4 regions of the Bradyrhizobium sp. Ken51 genome follow, and region 2 is predicted to be linked to each of the others. Evidence: predicted binding sites of a transcription regulator. Region 2 holds the regulator's gene; each other region holds the start of a gene.
What was found. Region 2 encodes LexA, which represses DNA repair genes until DNA is damaged. Its sites were predicted from a motif close to TGTTCNNNNTGTGTTCNG; they were not measured.
Positions count from the first base shown of each region.

Region 1 (5,557 bases), on a different contig from region 2:
TCGCCGAGCGCGAACATCTCGTAGGCCCGTGCGTAACCGATGCGCGCGGGCATCAGCAGGCTGGAGGCGGCTTCCGGCACCAGCGCTAGGCTGACGAAGGGCGTCGACAATTGCGCGTTGTCGGCAAGCACGACGAGATCGCAATGCAGCAGCATCGTGGTGCCGACGCCGACGGCGCGGCCCTGCACCGCGGCGACCAAAGGCCGGGTGCACCGCGCCAGCGACTGGATGAAGCGCACGACGTTGCGGCTTCCTTCCGACTTGCCCGCTGCGACCGCGGCGAATTCGCCGACGTCGTTGCCGGCAGTGAACATGTCGCCTTCGCCACGGATCAGGATCACGCGGGCCGATGTATCGGACTCGGCGGATTCGATGGCATCGGCGAGCTTGCCGTACATCGCATCCGTCAGCGCGTTCTTCTTGTCGGGGCGCGCCAGCGTGAGTGTGAGAATTCCGCCGCTGTTCTCGATCCGGACGTGCTCGGTCATGGGTCTCTCCTCTATTCCTCTGGATCTCGCGAAAGCTCTGTTGGAAGTTCTCTTGAAAGCTCTCTTGGAAATTTGTCCTGAATGCTGGTCAGCCAGCGCGCGACGATATCGATCTCCGCACTGGTGAATCCGTCCGTCAACGCGGCGTTAACCTGTGCCGCGTTGGCCTTTGCCTGTGCGAGCGCTGCACGGCCCTTCGGCGTCAGCCAGACGCGCCAGGCGCGCCCGTCCTCCCGATCGGCCCGCCGCTCGATCAGCTTTGCAGCTGCCGTGCGGTCGACGAGGCCGGAGATGCCGGCCGGCCCCAGATCGAGCGCCGTGCCCGCCTCACCCATGAGCACGCCGTCCTGCTTGCCGAGAATGAACAGAAGCCCTGCCTGCGCCGGCGTGACCTCGCTCGAAGGCTGCGCCGCCATCCAGCGCTGCAAGCGCCGCTGTGCAACGCTCAGCAGGTAGATCAGCCGATGATGCCCCGCGCCGGCCTCCTTATTTCGCATGCGAAATAGATAATCGAAGCGGCTCGGAATGTCAAAGGACGGCAGGTGGATCGATGTACCGCGGCAGTCGTCGAGCAACAGGCCGCACCGGCGCACCAGGACCTCACCCACCAATCGCAATTAGGTGCCGCCGCAACGCTTGACGGTTGCCTCGTTTTGTGTTCCCTATTCGTTCTATTCAATCATAGATTGTCCCGGAGACTTTCGTGATGAACAGTATGCGTGGCCCGAACCAGCCGACCCAGCTCGTAATTCATAATGACGATGATACGCCGGACCAATTCGTGATGGATCTGCTTCGGCAGGTTTTCGGCAAATCAGACCGTGAAGCGACCGCGCTGATCACCCAGATCGAGCAGAAGGAAAGGGCGGTTTGCGGACCTTACCCCCAATCCGTCGCCGAAGCCCTTTTCAAATCTGCGCAACAATCCATCGGCCTGGCCGGCCATCAACTGCAGGTCACGCTTGAGGCGGTCACGACTCCTTGCGAACTCTGCGGCAAGCCGGAGGGACAGATGGACGTGCGTATCGGCAGCCGCACGGTCTGGCTGTGCAGCGACTGCATGCGTGCGGCGGATGAGCCCTCGAACGAACAAGAGGAAGATTTCGACTTTGCTTGCGACGTTCTCGACTGGCACCTTGCCACCACGGCGCGCAGCAAGCTCGTGACCACGATCCGCCAATTTCCCGGCCACATGCGGGTCGATCTCCAGGCCGCGGTCGACCGGCTCTTCGGCAAGGCCATCCGGCTGGTGGGATTGAACGAGGAGCAGCGCTACGAAACGCTGTCGATTCCACGACTGCTCAAGGAGGGCCGCTATGCGATCGCGATTGCCCCACTGCAATATTCCGACGTCGACGTAGGCGAGAAGAGCCCGGTCAAGTGTCTGGATAACGGATTGTGGCTGTGTGAGCAGGATAATCTCCGCTATGCGGTTTTGCTCTGCGCACACCGCGAATACAGTCGCGAGCCCGGAATTCGAATCGAGATTCTCGTGCCCGCAGGTTCCGCAGGCGCGGCTCTGGTCCAGCAATGCTTCAGTGAATTGGAAGAAGCCGTACAGGCTGCGCGGACCTATCGCGGCAAGATCCTGTCGCTCGATGCCGACTCCGACTATCGCGGTCGCTCGCGCGGCATCACGGTGCATCGCTTGCCGCAGGTCGCCCGCGACGAGGTGATCCTGCCGGAGCAGACTCTGCGGCTGCTCGATCGCAACGTTCTGACCTTCGTCAACACCCGAGACCAACTGCGCCGGCTGGGTCAATCGACACGCAAAGGCATCTTGCTGTACGGGCCGCCGGGCACCGGCAAGACCCACACGATCCGCTATCTCGCAACGCATTTGCCCGGGCATACGACGCTGATCATCACGGCCGAACAAATCGGTCTACTCGGCGCCTATATGAGCTTGGCACGGCTGCTCCAGCCGTCGATGGTGGTGATCGAGGATGTCGATCTCATCGCCCGTGACCGCGATGACATGGGGCCGTGTGAGGAATCCATGCTGAACAAGCTGCTCAACGAGATGGACGGCCTGAAGGAAGACGCCGACATCCTGTTCGTCCTGACCACCAACCGGCCGGAGGACCTCGAGGGAGCTCTCGCGGGTCGCCCCGGCCGCATCGATCAAGCTATCGAAGTGCCGCTGCCCGACGAGACTGGCCGCGGCAAGCTGGTCCGGCTCTACGGCAAAGGACTGCCAATCGAGGACGCGGTCATCGCCGAAGCGGCCCGTCGCAGCGAAGGCACGAGTTGCGCCTTCATCAGGGAGCTGATGCGGCGGCTGGCGCAAGGAAGCATCGCGCGGGACGGCGGCAACACCGTGATCTCCGCCGATATCGACGAGGCGCTTGACGACATGCTGTTCTCTGGCGGCCGGCTCAATGCGCAGCTGCTCGGCGGCGCCCAGGCGATGGCGGCGGGGTGACGCTCCGAAGTGGCGCGCCTGCTAGGGCGCGCAGGTGAAGCTCGCCGCCTCTGTCACCGGGCCGCTCTTGTAGTGCGGCCACGCCGGCCAGCGGCACAGCGGCAGCGCGCGAAGCGTCGCAAAGGACGGCGCTTCCACCTTCTGCTCGGTGACTTCCAAATCGCCGGGCGCCTTGCCCTTTTCGACCCAATCGACCAGCACGCTCAGCATGTCGACATTGGCCGGCGCGCCGGAGCCGACGTGGTCGACCCCGGGCGCGGTGTAGAGCCGCGCGAACTCGGCCGTCTCGGCCTTGCCGAGCTTGCGTTCGACGCTCTCGAAATAGCGGATGCCGGCATAGGGGCTCTGCGCGTAGTCGGCCATGTGTTCGAGCATGATCAGTCGGCCGCCGCGGGCGCGGAAGCGGCTGAGATCGGGGTCGGTGGAATCCATCAGGCTGGAGACCTCGAGCAGCCGCGCCTTGTGCTGTTCGGGCTTATACGTCGTCACGTCGAGCTTGGGATCGCGCGCGAACACGTATTGGATGCCGCCGGCGCCGTAGATCCAGGCGATGCCGTTATTGGGCGCAGGCGGTTGCGCGGGAGGCGCCGTGCCGAGCCACCACGCGACCCAGCCGCCGGTCGGGCCAACCGCCGGCGTGTCCTCGCCCGACACGCCCCAGCCCGGATAATCGTCGAGACCGTTGGCGAGCGGGAACGGGAATTTGTAGGTCGCATGCAACGTGTCGATCGCCTTGATCTGTGCGTCGGTGAGGCACTGATCGCCCGACTTGCCGCTGGCGCAACGCAGCGTCTCCGCCTTGAAGGCCGCCTTGCAGGACACGGGATCTTGCACCAGCGCGTCATCGGAGCCATCGGCCTTGTCGCAAGCGGCCCGCACGGCATCGCCCACGAGCTTCACCTGCGCCGGATTGATCCAGCCCTCACCCATGGTCGCGAGCCCCGAGCGCGTGCCGGCATGCTGCAGGCCAACCCAGTTGATGACGGGCACGCGGGCAAAGATGCCGTCGAAATCATCGGGATAGCGCTGTGACATGGTGAGGCCTTCGCGGCCGCCTTCGGAAGAACCCATGAAGTACATCTTCTCAGGTCTCTTGCCGTAAGCGCGCTGCATCAGCGCGACTGCGGTATCGCGGACCCTCTTGTAGGCGCGATGGGCAAAATTCTCGAAGGCTTCGTCGTTGAGTGCGAACAGCTGCGGCGGCTCGCCCGGCTTGGACTCATGACCGGAATCGGTGCCGTAGGTGACGAAGCCGCGCGCGAGCGGCGACGGCTTGTCGAAGGGATAGGCCGGCGGCAGCGCCAGGCCCGTGATCAGCACGCCATTGAATCCGCCGCCGCCATATTGCAGCGAGCGGCCGTTCCATTCGACGGGCAAATTGACCTGAAACTTGATCGGGGGCGCCTTGGGATCGGTGGGATCGATATGGCCGAGCAGCTTGCAGAAGCCGGGATTGGCGGGCGTGACGCGCCCCGACGGCGTCGGGCCGCGTTCGGCCACGGCCAGTTGCGACGGCGCCAGCAACGTCGCCGAATCGATCTTCACGGCGTCAGCGCCGCCGACGAGGCCCTTGCAGACGGTGTCCGCATCCTCAGTCAGCGTCACCGCTGAAGCGGAATTCGCGCCCAGCGCGCCCGCTGCGCCCACCAGCAATGCGCACAGCTTCACATGGATTTGCGCCATCGTTTCCCCCTGAGTTTCTGTTCGTTCCGCCAGCAGGCCGCATTCAAGGCGACCTGCGGCCGCCCGTCAATGACGCTAGTGCTCGAACACCAGCCGCGCGCCGACGGTGCCCTCGAGGCTGCGGATCTGCGCAAGCAGCGCGCCTGAATCCTGGCCGCCGAGGTCGGCATCGAGCACGACGTAACCGAGATCGCCGGAGGTCTCCAGATATTGCGCGGCGATATTGATGTCGCGCTGCAGGAAGACCTCGTTGAGCCGGCGCAGCATGCCGGGCACGTTGCGATGGACGTGGCTGAAGCGCGCGCCGGAGGGACGCAGATGCAACTGCACCTCCGGGAAATTCACTGCCCCCGTGGTCGAGCCGGTGATGAAAAAATCGACCAGCTTGCGCGCCACCTCGCCGCCGATGCGCTCCTGCGCCTCCTCGGTCGAGCCGCCGATATGCGGCGTGAGGATGACGTTGCCGAGGCCCTGCACCGGGCTCTTGAAGCGGTCGGAATTCGAGGACGGCTCGACCGGAAACACGTCGATGGCGGCACCCGCGAGATGGCCGTCGCGCAGAGCCCGCGCCAGCGCGTCGAGATCGACGACGGTGCCGCGGCTGTTGTTGATCAGGAGGGAGCCGGGCTTCATCGCCCGCAGCTCTTTCTCGCCGATCATCCCGGCGGTCTCCGGCGTCTCCGGCACGTGCAGGCTGACGACGTCGCTCTGCGCCAGCAGCTCTTCCAATTTCTCGACCGGCTCGGTGTTACCGTGGCGGAGCTTGTCGGTGCGGTCGAAATAGATCACGCGCATGCCGATCGCCTCCGCCAGCGTCGAGAGCTGCGAGCCGATATTGCCGTAGCCGATGATGCCGAGGGTGCGGCCGCGCACCTCGCGACTGCCGGTCGCCGACTTGTCCCAGCCGCCCTCATGGGCTGACACCGAGCGCGGAAAGATGCGCCGCAGCAGCATCACGATC
Region 1 covers NZ_JBVVPB010000033.1:40,660-46,216, forward strand. Annotated here, with positions in the region: gene AC0L27_RS34510 (enoyl-CoA hydratase) at 1-488, opposite strand, end outside; gene AC0L27_RS34515 (MarR family winged helix-turn-helix transcriptional regulator) at 500-985, opposite strand; gene AC0L27_RS34520 (ATP-dependent Clp protease adaptor ClpS) at 1,195-2,913, shown strand; gene AC0L27_RS34525 (tannase/feruloyl esterase family alpha/beta hydrolase) at 2,935-4,596, opposite strand; gene serA (phosphoglycerate dehydrogenase) at 4,672-5,557, opposite strand, start outside.
Region 1: AC0L27_RS34520 (ATP-dependent Clp protease adaptor ClpS) is a predicted target of LexA. The motif match lies at 1,145-1,162, and genes of this name have one in related genera.

Region 2 (5,557 bases):
GCCTGACCGTCGACACCGCTCATTACAGCCGTCGCGAACGTGACATCGCCAAGCGCTACGTTCGCGAGAGCCGCCTGCGCGCCACCGGCGGCGATTACCAGAAGGGTCTGGAGTGGCGGACGGTGAAGATGATCAAGGACAAGTTCAAGATCCCGCTGATCCTCAAAGGCATCGCGACGCCGGAGGACGCGCTGATCGCGATCGATCACGGCGTCGAATGGATTTACGTCTCCAACCATGGCGGCCGTCAGCTCGATCACGGTCGCGGCGCCATGCATGTTCTGCCCGAGATTGTCGACGCCGTGAACGGCCGCGCCAAGATCATGGTCGATGGCGGTGTCTGTCGCGGCACCGACATCGTCAAGGCGATCGCGGCGGGCGCCGACCTCGTCGGCATCGGCCGGCTGCAATGCTGGGCGCTGGCGGCGGCCGGCGAAGCCGGCGTGGCGCGCATGCTGGAGCTGCTCGAGGACGAAGTGCTGCGCTGCCTCGGCCTCTTGGGTGCAACCTCGTTCGCCGAGGTCAACAAATCCTGCCTTCATCAGGCGACCGCAACCAACGCGCCCAGCGTGTTCAGCGCGTTTCCGCTGTTCGACCACGAGCCATATCGATACTGAATGAAAGGGTGCAGGTGACATCGCTCTCTCCCGGCAGCGCGGATGCGCTTCTGTTCGATCTCGGCCGCGTGGTGCTCGATATCGATTTCTCCAAGGCCATCGCCTGCTGGTCGGGACATGCCGGCTGCAAGCCCGAATCCCTCGTCGCGCGCTATGTGCGGGACAGCGAAGCCTATCGGTTGCACGAGATGGGGAAGATCAGCGATGAGGACTATTTCGCCTCATTGCGAGCCTCGCTCGGAATCGGCATTTCGGACGCGCAGTTCCTGGAAGGCTGGAACGCGATTTTCGCCGGCGAAATGCCTGACATCGCCGAGCTGCTGCCGCGGGCAGCGAAGCAGATGCCGCTCTACGCTTTCTCCAATACCAACCGGCCGCACGTGGACCATTTCTCAAGGGAATATGCCGACCTCCTCGGCCATTTCCGCGAGCTCTATTTGTCGTCCAGCATCGGCTTGCGCAAACCGGATGCGGAGGCCTTCGACCACGTCGTTGCAGCGATCGGCGTACCCGCCGGGCGCATCGTGTTCTTCGACGATCTTGCCGAAAACATCGAGGGAGCGCGGGCGCGCGGCTTGACGGCCGTGCATGTGACTTCGCCGCGTGACGTCGGGAACGCATTGAAGGCATTGGGCATTTGACGAGGAGCCCTTGTCGCGAAACCCACGGCGGCACGGCCCGACGGGACCAATTTTGAAGGAATTGAGGAACCCGATCACTTTGTGCATTTTTGTACAGAGTTCCGGGAACGGAATACCGCCTTCCGGACTCTTAGAGTCCGTTGGGACTTCTACGGACGGATGCATCATCGTGCTGGGCAAAACCTACCTCACCAAGCAAGCCTCTCTTCTTCTTGAATTCGCCAGGACAACTTCAGATTCGGACCTTTCCGCCAAGCTTGTGAGCAAGGCCGCCGACCTGAAATCCCAAGCCGATCCGCTACCCGACAAGGATCAAGGACCCAAGGCGCCCGACGTAACTCCCGGGCAGGCAGGGAGCTGATCGATACAGGCCGGGGGGCGCACGTCGTTCTCGTCTTACCATGACCACTATCCTGCCGATCTGTAACCTCCTTCGGATCATGGCGCGACGCGCTTGATCCCGGCTTCCGGAACAACATGAAGCGGCGGGAATGACTGCGCCCGTTCAGCCGTTTTTGCCTCCGCGCCCGCGCTCGGCTAGAAGACTTGCGGAACATTCGCCCGAACGTGCCGAGCAGGAGTTTTCGCCGTGGCCTTGATGCCGGTTTCTGACGCGCTTGCCGCAGTGCTGGCGGGTGCAGAGCCGCTGCCGGAAGACATGATTTCCCTCGACGAGGCCTACCATCGCGTGCTCGCGCGTGACGTCGCGGCGCGACGTACGCAGCCGCCGCAGGCGATGTCCGCGATGGACGGCTACGCGGTGCGCGCGGCCGATGCCGCGACGATCGATTCGGAGCTCACCGTCATCGGCGAAGTCGCGGCAGGCCGACCGTTCGCGGGGACGGTCGGCGCCGGCGAGGCCGTGCGGATCTTCACCGGCGGCGTCGTTCCCGGTGGCGCGGACGCCGTCGTGATCCAGGAGGACACGGTCGCCGCCGGCAAGCGTATCACGATCAAGGAAGCCGCGATCGCCGGACGGCACATCCGTCCCGCCGGCGTCGATTTCCGCGAGGGCGACGTGCTCCTGCGCAAGGGAAGCCGTCTCACCGAGCGCGACCTCGCGCTCGCCGCCGGGATGAACCATCCGCACCTTGCCGTTTTCAGGCGTCCGAAGGTCGCGATTCTCGCCACCGGCGACGAGCTGGTGATGCCGGGCACCACGCCCGGTCACGGCCAGATCGTCTATTCCAACGGCTACGCCCTGCACGCACTCGCCCGCAGGGAGGGCGCCGAGACCATCGACCTCGGTATTGCCGCCGACACGCTGGAGGCCACCACCGCCGGCATCCGCCGCGCCCGCGAGAGCGGCGCCGACATCCTGATCACGACCGGCGGCGCATCGGTCGGCGACCACGATCTGGTCCAGCAGGCACTGAGGGACGAAGGCATCGCGATGGCGTTCTGGAAAATCGCGATGCGGCCAGGCAAGCCGATGATGCACGGTCGGCTCGGCACAATGGGTGTGATCGGCCTGCCGGGCAATCCCGTGTCGTCCTACGTGTGCGCTTTCCTGTTCCTGGTGCCTCTGATTCGCGCCCTGTCTGGCCGTTCTGTGATTCACCATCGCCGTGAAAGCGCCGTGCTCGGCCGCGACGTCGGCGCCAACGACCAGCGCGAGGACTATCTGCGCGCGCATCTGGAGGAGCGTGACGACGGCACACGCGTCGTTCTTCCCGTCAACCATCAGGATTCTTCGCTGCTTGCGAATCTCGCTGCAGCACAGGTACTTCTCGTGCGCGCTCCGTTTGCGCCGAAGGCCGAAGCCGGCACGGCTTGCGAAGTATTGCGGCTCCCCGTCTGAGCGCCTCGGCAACGCGCGTTCCGCGAACTTTGCTCTGTTCACGGTAAATTAAGCAGTTGCGGAACATGTATCGAACATATAGTGTCCGTTCATGATTTGTTTCGAGCATGTAGCGGCATATAGCCGAATTCAGCGTCTCGGAATCGGACGACATCAACCGGGGGACTTTGGTCGAGATGTTAACGCGCAAACAATACGAGCTTCTGCGGTTCATCAGTGAACGTCTGAAGGAAAGTGGCGTGCCGCCTTCCTTCGACGAGATGAAGGATGCGCTCGACCTGCGCTCGAAGTCGGGCATCCATCGCCTGATCACGGCGCTCGAGGAGCGTGGCTTCATCCGACGCCTGCCCAACCGCGCCCGTGCGATTGAAGTCATTAAGCTGCCGGAGCTCCAGGCAGCCGCAGGCAGCCGGCGCGGCTTCACGCCGAGCGTCATCGAGGGCAATCTCGGCAAGGTGCGTGCGAGCTCCAGCCTGCCGGCTGACGAGGGCGAGCGTCCCGTTGCGGTGCCGGTGATGGGCCGCATCGCGGCCGGCACGCCGATCGAGGCGTTGCAGACCCGCAGCCATACCATCAGCGTACCGCCTGACATGCTCGGCTCGGGCGAGCATTACGCGCTCGAAGTGCGCGGCGATTCCATGGTCGAGGCCGGCATTCTTGACGGCGACATGGCACTGATCCAGCGCAACGAGAGCGCCGATACCGGCGACATCGTGGTGGCGCTGATCGACGACGAGGAAGCGACGCTGAAGCGCTTCCGCCGTCGCGGTGCATCGATCGCGCTCGAGCCCGCCAACGCGGCCTATGAGGTCCGCATCCTGCCGCCCAACCGGGTGAAGATTCAGGGCAAGCTGATCGGGCTTTACCGGAAGTACTGATACCGGAAGTGCTTCATACCGGAAGTGCTTGGCGCCTCGCGCGCTTCCACCGGCATCGCCGGTCAGAGATTGGAGCGGATCATCGTCCGCTCCGGCTGGATAGTCGTTCTGGTTCTGCACAGACTATCCGGCCCCTCCTCCGGGGCTGGCTCCTCACGACGCCAACGAAACAGCACGGCTTCAAACAGCACCGCTTCGCGGCTCAAGTGTTCGAGGAAACACCGGCCAGCGATCAAGTTCGACCGCTGCAGCCAAGCCGGCAATATTCGCGCATGCGCCTCCCGAATGCATCGCAACGGGCTTTGTTCCTATTGAATTCGGGAAAGATAATGTGATCGCGGCTTGCAGAAGCCAGCCGCAGATTTGCCCATAACCAAGCAGAGCGTTCGTGCTTCCACTCTGATAGAGGCCTGCGCCTCGATAAGAGACGCGGGTAGCTATCCCAGCATGAGGAGCACCCGATGTGTGACTACAGCCTGCATGCCGTCGCGTCGCGCCCCGCCGAAGTCGGCGAGACGATCGTCACGACAAGCTTCCGCGGCACCTCGACGCGCGGCTTCGCCTCCGCAGCCGATCCGTCTGTTGCCGTCTGCCTGCTGCCAGGAACGGAGCTCGCCTTCGCCGACGACGTCCGCTACGACAATCGCTGGATCTGGACACGCACGATCAATTCCCGCGTGGGTAAGTTCGGCAAGATGGATCCGCACATTCCCGACCGCCATCATGACGCGATCGAATTCCCCGACGGTAAATATGTGCTGGTGACGCAGCTCGTCGAAGGCCAGCGCGCGACCGTGCTGCAGCTGCCGGTAACTCAGTCGGTCGCCGAGCGCGAGCACAAGGTGCAGATTATCGCCGACCGGCAGCCGACCGTCACGCACCTGCCGATCGGCTGACACAGCCGCCTCCGGCTACGAGGTCGGGGGTCAGGATTGAATTGCCATCGCCGGCCGCGGCCGGCGAGATGGTGTGGCTTGCGTCCGCGAAATCCAATCGGATGGACCAAGCCGTTGCACCTCTCCGCCGCACGAAGTTTGAGCCGCCCTGCCTGAAGTTTGAACGTCCGCTTCGCAGCCAAATGACCGATGCTGTCAGGGCTTGAGACGGCGGACACGCTCGATGAAAACCTTCCTTCGCGTCGTTGAACTCTGGGTGCCCGATCGGACGCGCATGCGGCTGGAGTTTGGTGGCGGCCTCTACGACGAAGGGCTGTCCGCGTTCAAGGCCGTCAGCGAAGAGCTGCACTTCGGGTATGACGAGGGACTTCCGGGCAAGGCTTGGGCCGCGGGCCACCCCGTGATCCTCACCAAATTCGCCAACTCCTATTTCAAACGGACCGATCAGGCGCTCGCGGCCGGCCTCACCTGCGGCGTCGCGGTGCCGGTGTTTGCGGGTGAATTCCTGCAAGCCGTCATGGTGCTATTCTGCGGCGACGACGAAGCGCATGTCGGGGCGATCGAGCTTTGGCACAACGACCCAGATGCCTCCCACGAGATGGGGCTCGTCGATGGCTATTGTGGCACCGCCGACATGTTCGAATTCAACTCCCGCCACACTAAATTTCCTCGCGGCTTTGGCCTGCCTGGCCGCACCTGGAAGGCGGGGCTGCCGCTGATCATC
Region 2 covers NZ_JBVVPB010000034.1:49,397-54,953, forward strand. Annotated here, with positions in the region: gene AC0L27_RS34825 (alpha-hydroxy acid oxidase) at 1-617, shown strand, start outside; gene AC0L27_RS34830 (HAD family hydrolase) at 626-1,258, shown strand; gene AC0L27_RS34835 (hypothetical protein) at 1,428-1,619, shown strand; gene AC0L27_RS34840 (molybdopterin molybdotransferase MoeA) at 1,848-3,059, shown strand; gene lexA (transcriptional repressor LexA) at 3,236-3,937, shown strand; gene AC0L27_RS34850 (hypothetical protein) at 4,399-4,833, shown strand; gene AC0L27_RS34855 (GAF domain-containing protein) at 5,057-5,557, shown strand, end outside.

Region 3 (5,557 bases), on a different contig from region 2:
GTCAGGATCGGCGAAATAGCCGGAATAGCCGCCGTAATCGGTCTCATGCGCGGCCTTCAGCAGCGCGGCTCCCTCGCCGACGGCGAAAGCCAGCACCGCGTCCACCTCCTCACGCGCGCGGCAGTTCCATGCGAGCGTCATGCCGCGGAACGTCGATGGCCTCGGGTGATCAGGCAATTTGGCGTCGACCGCGAGCTGATCCCACGGAAACAGCGCGAGCACCGGACCGCCAGTATCATAGAACGCAACGGCCTCACCGGTCACCTTCAGCCGGCGCGAGAAACCGAGCGCGTCGTAAAAGGCAATGCTGGCGCGGATGTCGTTCACGCCCAGCGTGATGACGGTGAGCCGCGGGATTGGAGCTGCCAGTTCCTGACTCATACGACGCCTCTTCCACTTCGTCCCTCAGAACAGGCTGAGCTGATCGCCGTTCCGCTTCGGCTTGGCAAAATGATCCGTCGTCAGCTTGGGGCGCCGCTTGTTCAGCCCGAGCCTGTCGCAGGCGATCTCGAAGCGGCGACCGATGGTCCAGGCCATCGGGCCGGTCCCCTTCATGCGCTCGCCCCATTTCGCGTCGTAGTCACGGCCGCCGCGCATGTCGCGGATCAGTGTGAAGACGTGGCGATAGCGGTCCGGATAGTTCGCCATCAGCCATTCGCGAAAGAGATCGCGCACCTCGAGCGGCAACCGCAGCAACACGTAGGAGGCTTCCTTGACGCCGTCATGGGCGGCAGCATCCAGGATGCGCTCGATCTCGGAATCGTTTAGCGCGGGGATCACGGGCGCGACCATGACGGTGGTCGGAATGCCGGCCTCGGAAAGCTGCTTCAGCGCCTCCAGCCGCTTCGGCGGCGTTGACGCCCGTGGCTCCATTGTGCGCGCCAATTTCGGATCGAGCGAGGTCACGGAGATCCCGACCTTGGCGAGGTTGCGCTTGGCCATGCGCGCGAGAATGTCGATGTCGCGGGTCACCAGCGCCGACTTGGTGACGATCCCGACGGGATGGCCGGCGCGCTCCAGCACCTCCAGAATGCCGCGCATGATTTTGCGCTCGCGCTCGATCGGCTGATAGGGATCAGTGTTGGTGCCGATCGCGATCATCCGCGGCTCGTAGCCGGGCGCCGCAAGCTCCTTCTCGAGCAGCGCCGGCGCCTCGGGCTTTACAAACAGCTTCGATTCGAAGTCGAGCCCCGGCGACAGGCCGAGATAGGCATGCGTCGGCCGCGCGAAGCAATAGACGCAGCCGTGCTCGCAGCCGCGGTAGGGATTGATCGAGCGGTCGAAGCCTATGTCGGGAGAATCGTTGCGGGTGATCACTTTGCGCGAAGTGTCGACCGCGACCGTGGTCTTGAACGGCGGCAGTTCTTCAAGGCTCTGCCAGCCATCGTCGAAGGCGACGCGCGCCTCGGCCTCGAAGCGGCCGCTGGCGTTCGACTGCGCGCCCCGGCCTCGCCTGCGCTGGCGGTCGATGGCGACCGCCAGCTCAGGGAAGTCAGAAGGCGCACCCGCCGGCTCGGAGGGCGCCGTGACCGGCGGGTGCTTGAGAGCATGAGAGGATGCTGGACTCATGAAGCCAAGATAGCACGCCGCAGGAACAAATCAAGAACACAAACAAAAAACGTGAAAACAACCCCATGCACAGTAGAGCTGCCCAAACTTCGCGCGCTTGCTTTTGACCTCACGCAACAGTGGCGTCACGGCGATCCCGTTTGATGCTGCCGAAGGATCGATCTCGCCGGAACTCGGTTGGTGACGATCCCGGGTGAAGGTCGGCAGCAATATGACAAATCAACAACAATCGGCCGCCGCGAGCGGCGACCTCGATCTCCTCGATCGCTATTGGCGCGCCGCGAACTATCTCTCCGTCGGGCAAATCTACCTGCTCGACAACCCGCTGCTGCGCGAGCCGTTACGGCCCGAGCACATCAAGCCGCGTTTGCTCGGCCATTGGGGCACGACGCCCGGTTTGAACTTCATTTATGCCCATCTCAACCGCGTCATCCGTGCGCTGGATCTGAGCATGATCTATGTCTGCGGTCCCGGCCACGGCGGCCCCGGCATGGTCGCCAACACTTATCTCGAAGGCAGCTACAGCGAGATCTATCCCGATATCGCGCGCGATACCGACGGACTGCGCAAGCTGTTCAGGCAGTTCTCCTTCCCCGGCGGCATCCCCAGTCACGCGGCGCCGGAAACGCCGGGCTCGATCCACGAAGGCGGCGAGCTCGGTTACGCGCTGGTGCATGCCTATGGTGCGGCATTCGACAATCCCGACCTGATCGTCGCCTGTGTCGTCGGCGACGGCGAGGCCGAGACCGGCCCGCTCGCGGCGTCCTGGCATTCCAACAAATTCCTCAATCCTGCGCATGACGGCGCGGTGCTGCCGATCCTGCATCTCAATGGGTACAAGATTGCCAATCCGACCGTGCTTGGGCGGATGCGCGACGACGAGATCCGCGATCTCTTCCGCGGGCTCGGGCACGAGCCGCTGTTCGTCCAGGGCGACGATCCCAGATTGATGCACCAGATCATGGCGGACGCGCTCGACGTCGCGCTCGCCAGTATCCGGTCGATCCAGCAGCACGCCCGCGACGGCCGCAAGAGCGTCGAACGCCCGCGTTGGCCGATGATCGTGCTGCGCAGCCCGAAGGGCTGGACCGGCCCCAAGGAAGTCGACGGCAAGAAGGTCGAAGGTTTTTGGCGTGCGCATCAGGTGCCCGTCGCGAACTGTCGCGAGAACCCGGCGCATCTGAATATTCTCGAAGAGTGGATGCGCAGCTACGAGCCGGAAAAGCTGTTCGACGCGAACGGCGCGCTCATTGCCGAGCTCCAGGCGCTCGCGCCCGAAGGCCATCGCCGCATGGGCGCCAATCCACACGCCAATGGCGGCCTTCTGAAGAAGGAGCTGAAGCTGCCGGACTTCCGCAGCTTCGCCGTCGAGGTCGCTCAGCCGGGCGGCGTCGCGGCGGAGGCAACCCGCGAGCTCGGAAAATTCCTGCGCGACGTCATCCGCCTCAACGCCGAGGCCCGCAATTTCCGCATCATGGGCCCGGACGAAACCGCGTCAAACCGGCTCGATGCGGTGTTCGAGGCCACCGAACGCGTCTGGATGGAGCCGACAAAACCTTACGACGTGCATCTCGCCCAGGACGGACGCGTGATGGAAGTCCTGAGCGAGCATCTCTGTCAGGGCTGGTTAGAGGGCTATCTGCTCACCGGACGGCACGGCTTCTTCTCCTGCTACGAGGCGTTCATCCACATCGTGGATTCCATGTTCAACCAGCACGCCAAATGGCTGAAGGTGACGCGGCATCTGCCGTGGCGGCGCCCGATCGCCTCGCTCAACTACCTGCTCACCTCGCATGTCTGGCGTCAGGACCACAACGGCTTCAGCCATCAGGATCCCGGTTTCGTCGATCTCGTCGCCAACAAGAAGGCCGACATCGTTCGCATCTACTTCCCGCCGGACGCCAACACGCTGCTGTGGATCGCCGATCATTGCCTGCGCACCTATGACCGCATCAACGTCATCGTCGCCGGCAAGCAGCCGGCGCCGCAATGGCTGTCGATGCAGGAGGCAGCCACGCATTGCGATGCCGGCATCGGCATCTGGAGCTGGGCCGGCACCGAAGATGCGAATGGCGAGCCCGATGTCGTGATGGCCTGCGCCGGCGACGTGCCGACACTGGAGACGCTCGCCGCCGTCGACCTGCTGCGCAAGGCGCTGCCCGAGCTGAAGATCCGCGTTGTCAACGTCGTGGACCTCATGACGCTGCAACCCAGGGAGCAGCACCCGCACGGCTTGTCCGACCGCGACTTCGACGGCCTGTTCACCCGCGACAAGCCGGTGATCTTCGCCTATCACGGCTATCCCTATCTGATCCACCGGCTGACCTATAACCGCACCAACCACGCCGGCATGCACGTGCGCGGCTTTGCCGAGGAAGGCACCACGACGACGCCGTTCGACATGGTCGTGCTCAACGAGCTCGACCGCTATCACCTCGCGATCGAGGCGATCGAGCGCGTGGCGGGGCTCGCGACCAAGGCGGCGCAGGTGAAGCAGCAATTCCGCGACAAGCTGATCGAGCATTCGCGCTATGTGCGCGAATACGGCGAGGACATGCCGGAAATCCAGGAATGGGTCTGGCAGAACAGCGCCGGCGGCAACACGCCGGCGGAGGCAGGCGATTGACGGCAGCCATGTTGAACACGGTTCTCGTTCTCAACTCGGGATCGTCGAGCATCAAATTCGGCCTGTTCGATATCTCGGCGGCCGAGCCCACCCTGCTCTGCAAGGGCCTGCTCGACGAGCACGAGACGAAGCCGCGGCTCGTCGTGAAGAGCCCCGCGGGCGAAGACCTGTTCGAGAAACGGCGGGAAGCATCGGATGCGGACAGCGATCATCTGTTCGCCGACGTGCTCGGCTTCATCGAGGATCGTTTCGGCGACCATCGCTTGGGCGCCGTCGGCCATCGCGTCGTCCATGGCGGTCCGGACTATTCCGCCCCAGTCGAGCTGACGGACGATGTCACCGCAAAACTTGAAGAGCTGACGCCGCTGGCGCCGCTGCACCAGCCGCGGTGTCTGGCGCCGGTCCGCACTATCAAGGCGATAAGGCCCGACCTGACGCAGATCGCCTGCTTCGACACCGCTTTCCACTACGGCATTGCGCCGCCCGCGAGCCGCTTCGCCATTCCGCGACGTTATGAAGAGCGCGGCGTCCGGCGCTACGGGTTTCATGGTCTCTCGTTCGAATATGTCGCGGGACGGCTCGCCCGAATCGCGCCGCAGCTCGTTGCGAAGCGCACCGTGATCGCGCATCTCGGCAACGGCGCGAGCCTGTGCGGCTTGCGCGACGGCCGCAGCATCGACACGACGATGGGACTGACGCCGCTCGATGGGCTGGTGATGGGCACGCGCTGCGGCAGGATCGACCCTGGCGTGCTGCTCTATCTGCAACAGCACGAGAAGATGTCGGTCGAAGACGTCCAGCACCTGCTCTATCACGAATCGGGCCTGCTCGGCGTCTCCCGCATCGCTTCGGACATGCGCACGCTGCTTGCGAGCAGCGAAGCTGCGGCACGGGAGGCGGTCGAGCTCTTCACCTTCCGCGCCGCGCAGGAGGTGGCGGCGATGGCGACGACGCTTGCCGGGCTGGACTGCCTGGTCTTCACCGGCGGCATCGGCGAGCATGCCGGGGAAATCCGCAGCGCGATCGGTGAGCGTCTCGACTGGCTCGGTGTGCGCATCGATCCCGCTGCGAATGATTCAGCGCGCGAGCGCATCAACCATGGCGATAGCGCAGTCGATGTTTTCGTCATTCCAACGAATGAGGAACTGATGATCGCACGACATTGTGCGGCGGTGCTGCGGGCCGTCAGCTCGTAATCAACGGCGTAGGATCGGCGTTGCTTCCCTTCTCCCCTTGCGGGAGAAGGTGGCGCGAAGCGCCGGATGAGGGGTTCTTTCGTCGCTCACGTATGCATGTGAGTATGCGGAGGAATACCCCCTCACGCCTGTGAGGTTGTGTCTCCTTGCGGTGCTGCCCTCTCCC
Region 3 covers NZ_JBVVPB010000008.1:59,727-65,283, reverse strand. Annotated here, with positions in the region: gene AC0L27_RS15695 (VOC family protein) at 1-381, opposite strand, end outside; gene AC0L27_RS15690 (PA0069 family radical SAM protein) at 406-1,569, opposite strand; gene AC0L27_RS15685 (phosphoketolase family protein) at 1,781-4,195, shown strand; gene AC0L27_RS15680 (acetate/propionate family kinase) at 4,204-5,391, shown strand.
Region 3: AC0L27_RS15690 (PA0069 family radical SAM protein) is a predicted target of LexA. The motif match lies at 1,591-1,608, and genes of this name have one in related genera.

Region 4 (5,557 bases), on a different contig from region 2:
GCCGCGACACCGCCGGGCTTCGGCGACCTCGTCAGCAAGGTCAAACCCGCCGTCATCTCGGTGCGGGTCAGGATCGACCAGGACAACGACAAGAGCGCGATGCTGCAACAGAACCGGATGGATTCCGACGAAGCATCGCCGTTCGACCAGTTCTCGCGGCAATTCGGCTTCCGTGGCCCGGGCGGCATGGACGGCATGCCGCGCCAGCGCCGCCAGATGATCACGGGTGAGGGCTCCGGCTTCTTCATCTCCGCCGACGGCTATGCCGTGACCAACAATCACGTCGTCGATCACGCCGAGTCGGTGCAAGTGACGATGGACGACGGCACGATCTACAGCGCGAAAGTGGTCGGTACCGATCCGAAAACGGATCTCGCGCTGATCAAGGTCGAGGGCAAGAAGGATTTTCCGTTCGTCAAATTCTCTGACCAGAAACCGCGCATCGGCGACTGGGTGGTCGCGGTCGGCAATCCCTTCGGGCTCGGCGGCACCGTGACCGCCGGCATCGTCTCGGCCAGCGGCCGCGATATCGGCAACGGTCCCTATGACGACTTCATCCAGATCGACGCGCCGATCAACAAGGGCAATTCCGGCGGTCCGGCCTTCGACATGAACGGCAACGTGATCGGCGTGAACACCGCCATCTTCTCGCCCTCCGGCGGCTCGGTCGGCATCGGCTTCGACGTTCCGGCCTCGACTGCAAAGCTCGTCATCGCACAGCTGAAGGACAAGGGTGCGGTCACACGCGGCTGGCTCGGCGTGCAGGTGCAGCCGGTGACGTCGGATATCGCCGACAGCCTCGGCCTCAAGGAAGCGCGTGGCGCGATCGTCGACAATCCGCAGGACGGCAGCCCGGCGGCGAAAGCGGGCATCGAGGCGGGCGACGTCATCATCGCCGTCAACGGCACCGCGATCAAGGATTCCCGCGATCTCGCCCGCACTATCGCCACCCTGGCGCCGGGCACGTCCGTGAAGCTCGATGTCGTCCACAAGGGCGACAGCAAGACGGTGACACTGGCGCTCGGCGAGTTGCCGAATGAGCGGCAGGTGAGAGCCGACGAGGGCAAGTCGCAGCCAGATGCCGGCATGCCGCCGCGTCTCGGGCTCAGCCTGGCTCCGGCCAGCGACGTGCAGGGCGCCGGCCAGAAGGGCGTCGTCGTCACTGAAGTCGATCCGCAAGGGCCGGCCGCGCAACGCGGCATCCAGACCGGCGACGTCATCCTCAACGTGGGCGGCAAGGCCGTCGCCAATATCGGCGATGTCCGTTCGGAGCTGGCGCAGGCGAAATCGTCCGGCAAGCGCAGCGTGCTGCTGCAGGTCAGAAGCGCACAGGCGACCCGGTTCGTGGCGGTGCCGCTCGCATAGGGCGAACGTCGATCGGCGCAGATCCAAAAAGGCGGCCCACGGGCCGCCCTTCCTGTTCGCCTTCAGGATTCCGGATGCCCGCCGATAACATTCTCGTTAACGGCAGGGAGGATGACCCGGTTCGTCCGAAAAAGCCGTGTTCGCTCGTCACAGTTGCGGATGTTGTGGACTCGACGGCAATGAAGCCGCCGGGACGATTGCAAGCGTGGAACTTCGAACTTGCCGCCGCTGAGCCGGCCGGCAATTCGTATTTGATCGGTGCCGACATGGATCGATTGAAGCTCTCGCTGAGGACTGCGCTGCTCGTGGCGCCCCTCGTGCTATGGGGTGGAAACGCTCTCGGGCGCGACGACGGCCGCTACGCGGACTCACCTCTCAAGCCGTGGTTCGACGGCCTGCGCAGCCATCTCGGTCCGTGCTGCTCGGATGCGGATGGGTTTGCCGTCGCCGATCCCGACTGGGACTCGCACAATGGACATTATCGCGTACGGCTCGACGGCGAATGGGTCGAGGTGCCGGACGAAGCCGTGATCACTGAGCCGAACCGAGCCGGCCGCACCATGGTGTGGCCGGTGAAGACCGCGTTCGGCGTTTCGATCCGCTGCTTCATGCCGGGCAGCATGATCTGACGGAGGTCAGCGCGACCGTTTGGAGGATTTGCGCTTCGACGTTTTCTTCGAACTCTTCTTTGAAGTCTTCTTGGATGTTTTCCGAGTTGTCTTCTTGGACGATTTCTTCGACGTTTTCTTTGACGTTTTCTTGGACGTCTTCCGCTTTGCGGCTTTCTTCGGGACCTTCTTGCCCTTCTTGCGCGCTTTCGACAGGCCGATCGCGATTGCCTGCTTGCGGCTCTTCACGCGTCCGCCTCGACCGCCCGGTCCGCTTTTCGCGGTACCCTTCTTGTAGCGCTTCATCTCGCTTTCGACATCGCTGCCGGAGCTGCGCGAGTAGCGGCGCTTCTTTGCCTTGCGTGCCATGCATGTTCTCCCTTGGCCGGGGAAAACCATCCGGGACAGGCATAGTTCCGAAGCGCGCATGCAACGGGGATACGCGACCTACCTAGAACGAATCCGCCAACTCGATCTCCGCTTCCAGCACCTGAATGCGCCGTGCTGCCTCGCTGGAGGACAGATCCCGCGCATATTGCGCGGGTTGATACGCCTCTTCGCTCAGCCGTTTCAGCCGGAGGCCCTGCGCCCGCGTCATCTGCTCGGTGAGGAAAGCCTTGGCGGTGAGGGAAGTCTTGTCGGTTAGGAAAGTCTTGGCGTCGTATTTACCTTGAACCTGCATGTCGCTTCTCCCTTCTGAAATCGTGACTTGACTATATGTTCTTATTTTGTTCTAACAAGTCATGGACAACAGAATTAATGAAATTCGACGTAAAATCAGCGCCTTGAGGCTGGAAATGGCCGATATCGAGGTGTCCGTCCGCGAACTCGTCGACCGCGAGCACGACTGCACAGAGAAGGCCCTGGCGCAGATGGATCTGCGCCGGAAAATCAATCTGCTGATCTGCGAATGGAAGGCTGCGGGTGGCGGCGATGTCTTGCCGAATGTCCGCGACAGGATGCGCCTTCGTTCCGCGAAGACGTCAGGTAGTCCTCTGCGCGTGATCGCGCGCCGCTGAGAGCTTTGGGAGCGCACGGTGGAGGAAGACCCGGATGCGTACCGGATTCTCAAGCTGCGCGCCGAGATTCTCGAACTGGGCTCTGCGATCCGGCAGCTGCAACGCGAGGGGCTCGACGACGCCGCGGCCCAGCTCTTGATCGCGCGCAAGCGAGCGCGACTCGATCATCTGGTGAAATCCGATCCCGCCGGCGTTCATCCTGACATCCTGGGCAGCCATCGTAGCTGAAGCCTGCGCGCAGCGCGACATGCGGGGCTCCTCGATACCGCATGTTGACGAACCGGCCCGAGAAAAGTTCGTTCGAACGCCAAAGCAAAAAGGCCCCGCGGTAGCGGGGCCTCCATGAGTTCGACGAACAACACCTACTTGGTGTTGCTCATGCCGCTCTTGTTGTTCGTCATGGTGCCGCCCTGGTCGGAGCCGGGGCCAGAGCCGCCCTGACCGGAGGGGTCAGCCCCCTTGGAGGACTTGGTGTTGGCGCCCGTGGTGGTCTGCGACGATGACATCGAGGATCCGTGTTTCGCCTTGTGCGACTTGGCCTGCACGGCGAACGGTGCGGCGGCGAGGCCGGTTGCCAACATCACGGCAAGAGCGAGCTTGGTGTTCTTCATGCGCGGGAACTCCCTGAGTTGAATTGACGCAGGCAGCCAACCGCTATTCGTCGCAGGAGTTCCGAACAAAGGAGTTCCGGCAAATCACCAGACTTCAAGATTGCTTGTCTTCTGTGAGGATGAATACGAGGCCGGTGAGTGTCGCGCCGATCGCGAACGTCGTCACCAATGTGAAGGCGAAAACGGCAACGGCCTGTCTTCCGCCGTGGCTCAGCAAATTGGCGACGTCTGGATTAGACAGCACGAGCAAGAGACTGAAAGCCAGCCCTAAGGCTGCGCCCATCATCGCGTGCGTCATCAGCTTGACGAGCCCGCTGGGAGAGATCAGGTCCGACGACTTTTTCGTGCGCATGGAACTCTATCCCGATCTCGCATCCAACGCGTGCGACACGCACCGGTTCCACCCGCATGAAGGAATTGTCATCGCCCGCTTCATCCGACGTTCATGCCGGGCCTGCAAGAATGAGCGCGCAACACGGGAACATTCGATATGGGTAAGGTGGTCTTTCTCTATCGCTCTCTGGCTTATCGCAACGCAGCCGCGGACATCCTCCGCAAAGCGCGCAAGCTGCCCCGCGGCGCGGAGCGAAGCGCGGCGCGCCGCTATGCCAAGGCGCTGCGCGATCTCGCCCAAACGGAAGCCTGGCTCGAAGGACGCGTCGCGCGCGAAGCACGAACGACGCAACGCAGGAAGAGTGTGGCGTCCGCTTAACCGGATGCGCGCTGCAATTCGGCGGAGCTGGCGGCTTCAAAGTTGCCGGGCCCGGTTGTCGCGGCAGTCTTGCGGACCAACGGCACCTCGAGCCGGCACAACAGACCCTCGGCGCGCCAATCGAATCGCGCCTGCCCGCCGAGCTGGGACTCGACGCTCGCAAGCAGGCTCCGCGTACCAAAGCCGCGGGATTTCGGCGTCATCACGAGCGGGCCGCCGGATTCCTCCCAGGTCAGCGTGAGCAGCTCTTCCTCGACCTGCCAGCCGATCGCGAGCCGTCCCGTCCGCGTCGAGAGCGCGCCATACTTCGCCGAGTTGGTGAAAAGCTCATGCAGCGCCAGCGCGAGCGTCTGGGCCGTTGCCGGCAGCAACTGAACTTCGGACCCCGCCAATTTGATCTGGCCGCCGAGGGAATAGGGCGCTAGCTCCTCGTCGATCAGCTTTGAGAGTTCGGCACCCTGCCAGCTCGACAGCGACAGGATCGTATGCACGCGCGCCAGTGCATTGATGCGTCCCTCGACGGCGCTGACATAGGCTTTGACCTCGTCGGCGCGGGTGAGGCGCACGATCGATTGCGCCAGCGCCAGCGCATTCTTGGCGCGATGATCGACTTCCCGCGCCAGGAGAGTCTGCCGTTCCTCGGCGCGCTTGCGTTCGGTGATGTCCACCGTCACGCCGCTGACGCGCATGACCCGACCGCTATCGTCAACCGTGGCGGCGGCCGTGCCGACACACCAGCGCACGTCGCCGTCGGGCCGCACGATCCGGAACTCCGTTTCATAGGAGCGTGTGCCCTTGTTGAATTCGGCGATCGCCTTGCGCAACTGATCGACGTCATCCGGATGCAACAGCGCCTGAACGTTGGGCGGATTCACCTCGAAGCTCTCCGGGCCAACACCAAAGATGCGGTATTGTCCCTCGTCCCACATCCAGTCGCCGGTGATCCAGTCCCAGTCCCAGGAGCCCATCTTGCCGGCGGCGATCGCCATGCTGCGCCGCTCTTCGCTCTCGCGCAGCTTTGCGGTGGAATTCTCCAGCTCGGCAGTACGTGCACGCACGCGGTCCTCGAGATCCTGGTTCAGCCGTTCGAGTTCGCGCGTCTTGCGATAGAGCTCTGCAAACACCTTGACCTTGGCGCGCAGCACCTCCGGCACGACCGGGACCGGGACGTAGTCGACCGCGCCCATCTCGTAGCCGCGCAGACGGTCGATGTCGCTGACTTGAATGGCCGAGATGAAGATC
Region 4 covers NZ_JBVVPB010000008.1:142,389-147,945, forward strand. Annotated here, with positions in the region: gene AC0L27_RS16070 (Do family serine endopeptidase) at 1-1,365, shown strand, start outside; gene AC0L27_RS16075 (hypothetical protein) at 1,632-1,994, shown strand; gene AC0L27_RS16080 (DUF6496 domain-containing protein) at 2,001-2,342, opposite strand; gene AC0L27_RS16085 (DUF3072 domain-containing protein) at 2,425-2,655, opposite strand; gene AC0L27_RS16090 (hypothetical protein) at 2,771-2,992, shown strand; gene AC0L27_RS16095 (hypothetical protein) at 3,011-3,220, shown strand; gene AC0L27_RS16100 (hypothetical protein) at 3,355-3,603, opposite strand; gene AC0L27_RS16105 (hypothetical protein) at 3,698-3,955, opposite strand; gene AC0L27_RS16110 (hypothetical protein) at 4,094-4,315, shown strand; gene AC0L27_RS16115 (HWE histidine kinase domain-containing protein) at 4,312-5,557, opposite strand, start outside.
Region 4: AC0L27_RS16085 (DUF3072 domain-containing protein) is a predicted target of LexA. The motif match lies at 2,692-2,709, and genes of this name have one in related genera.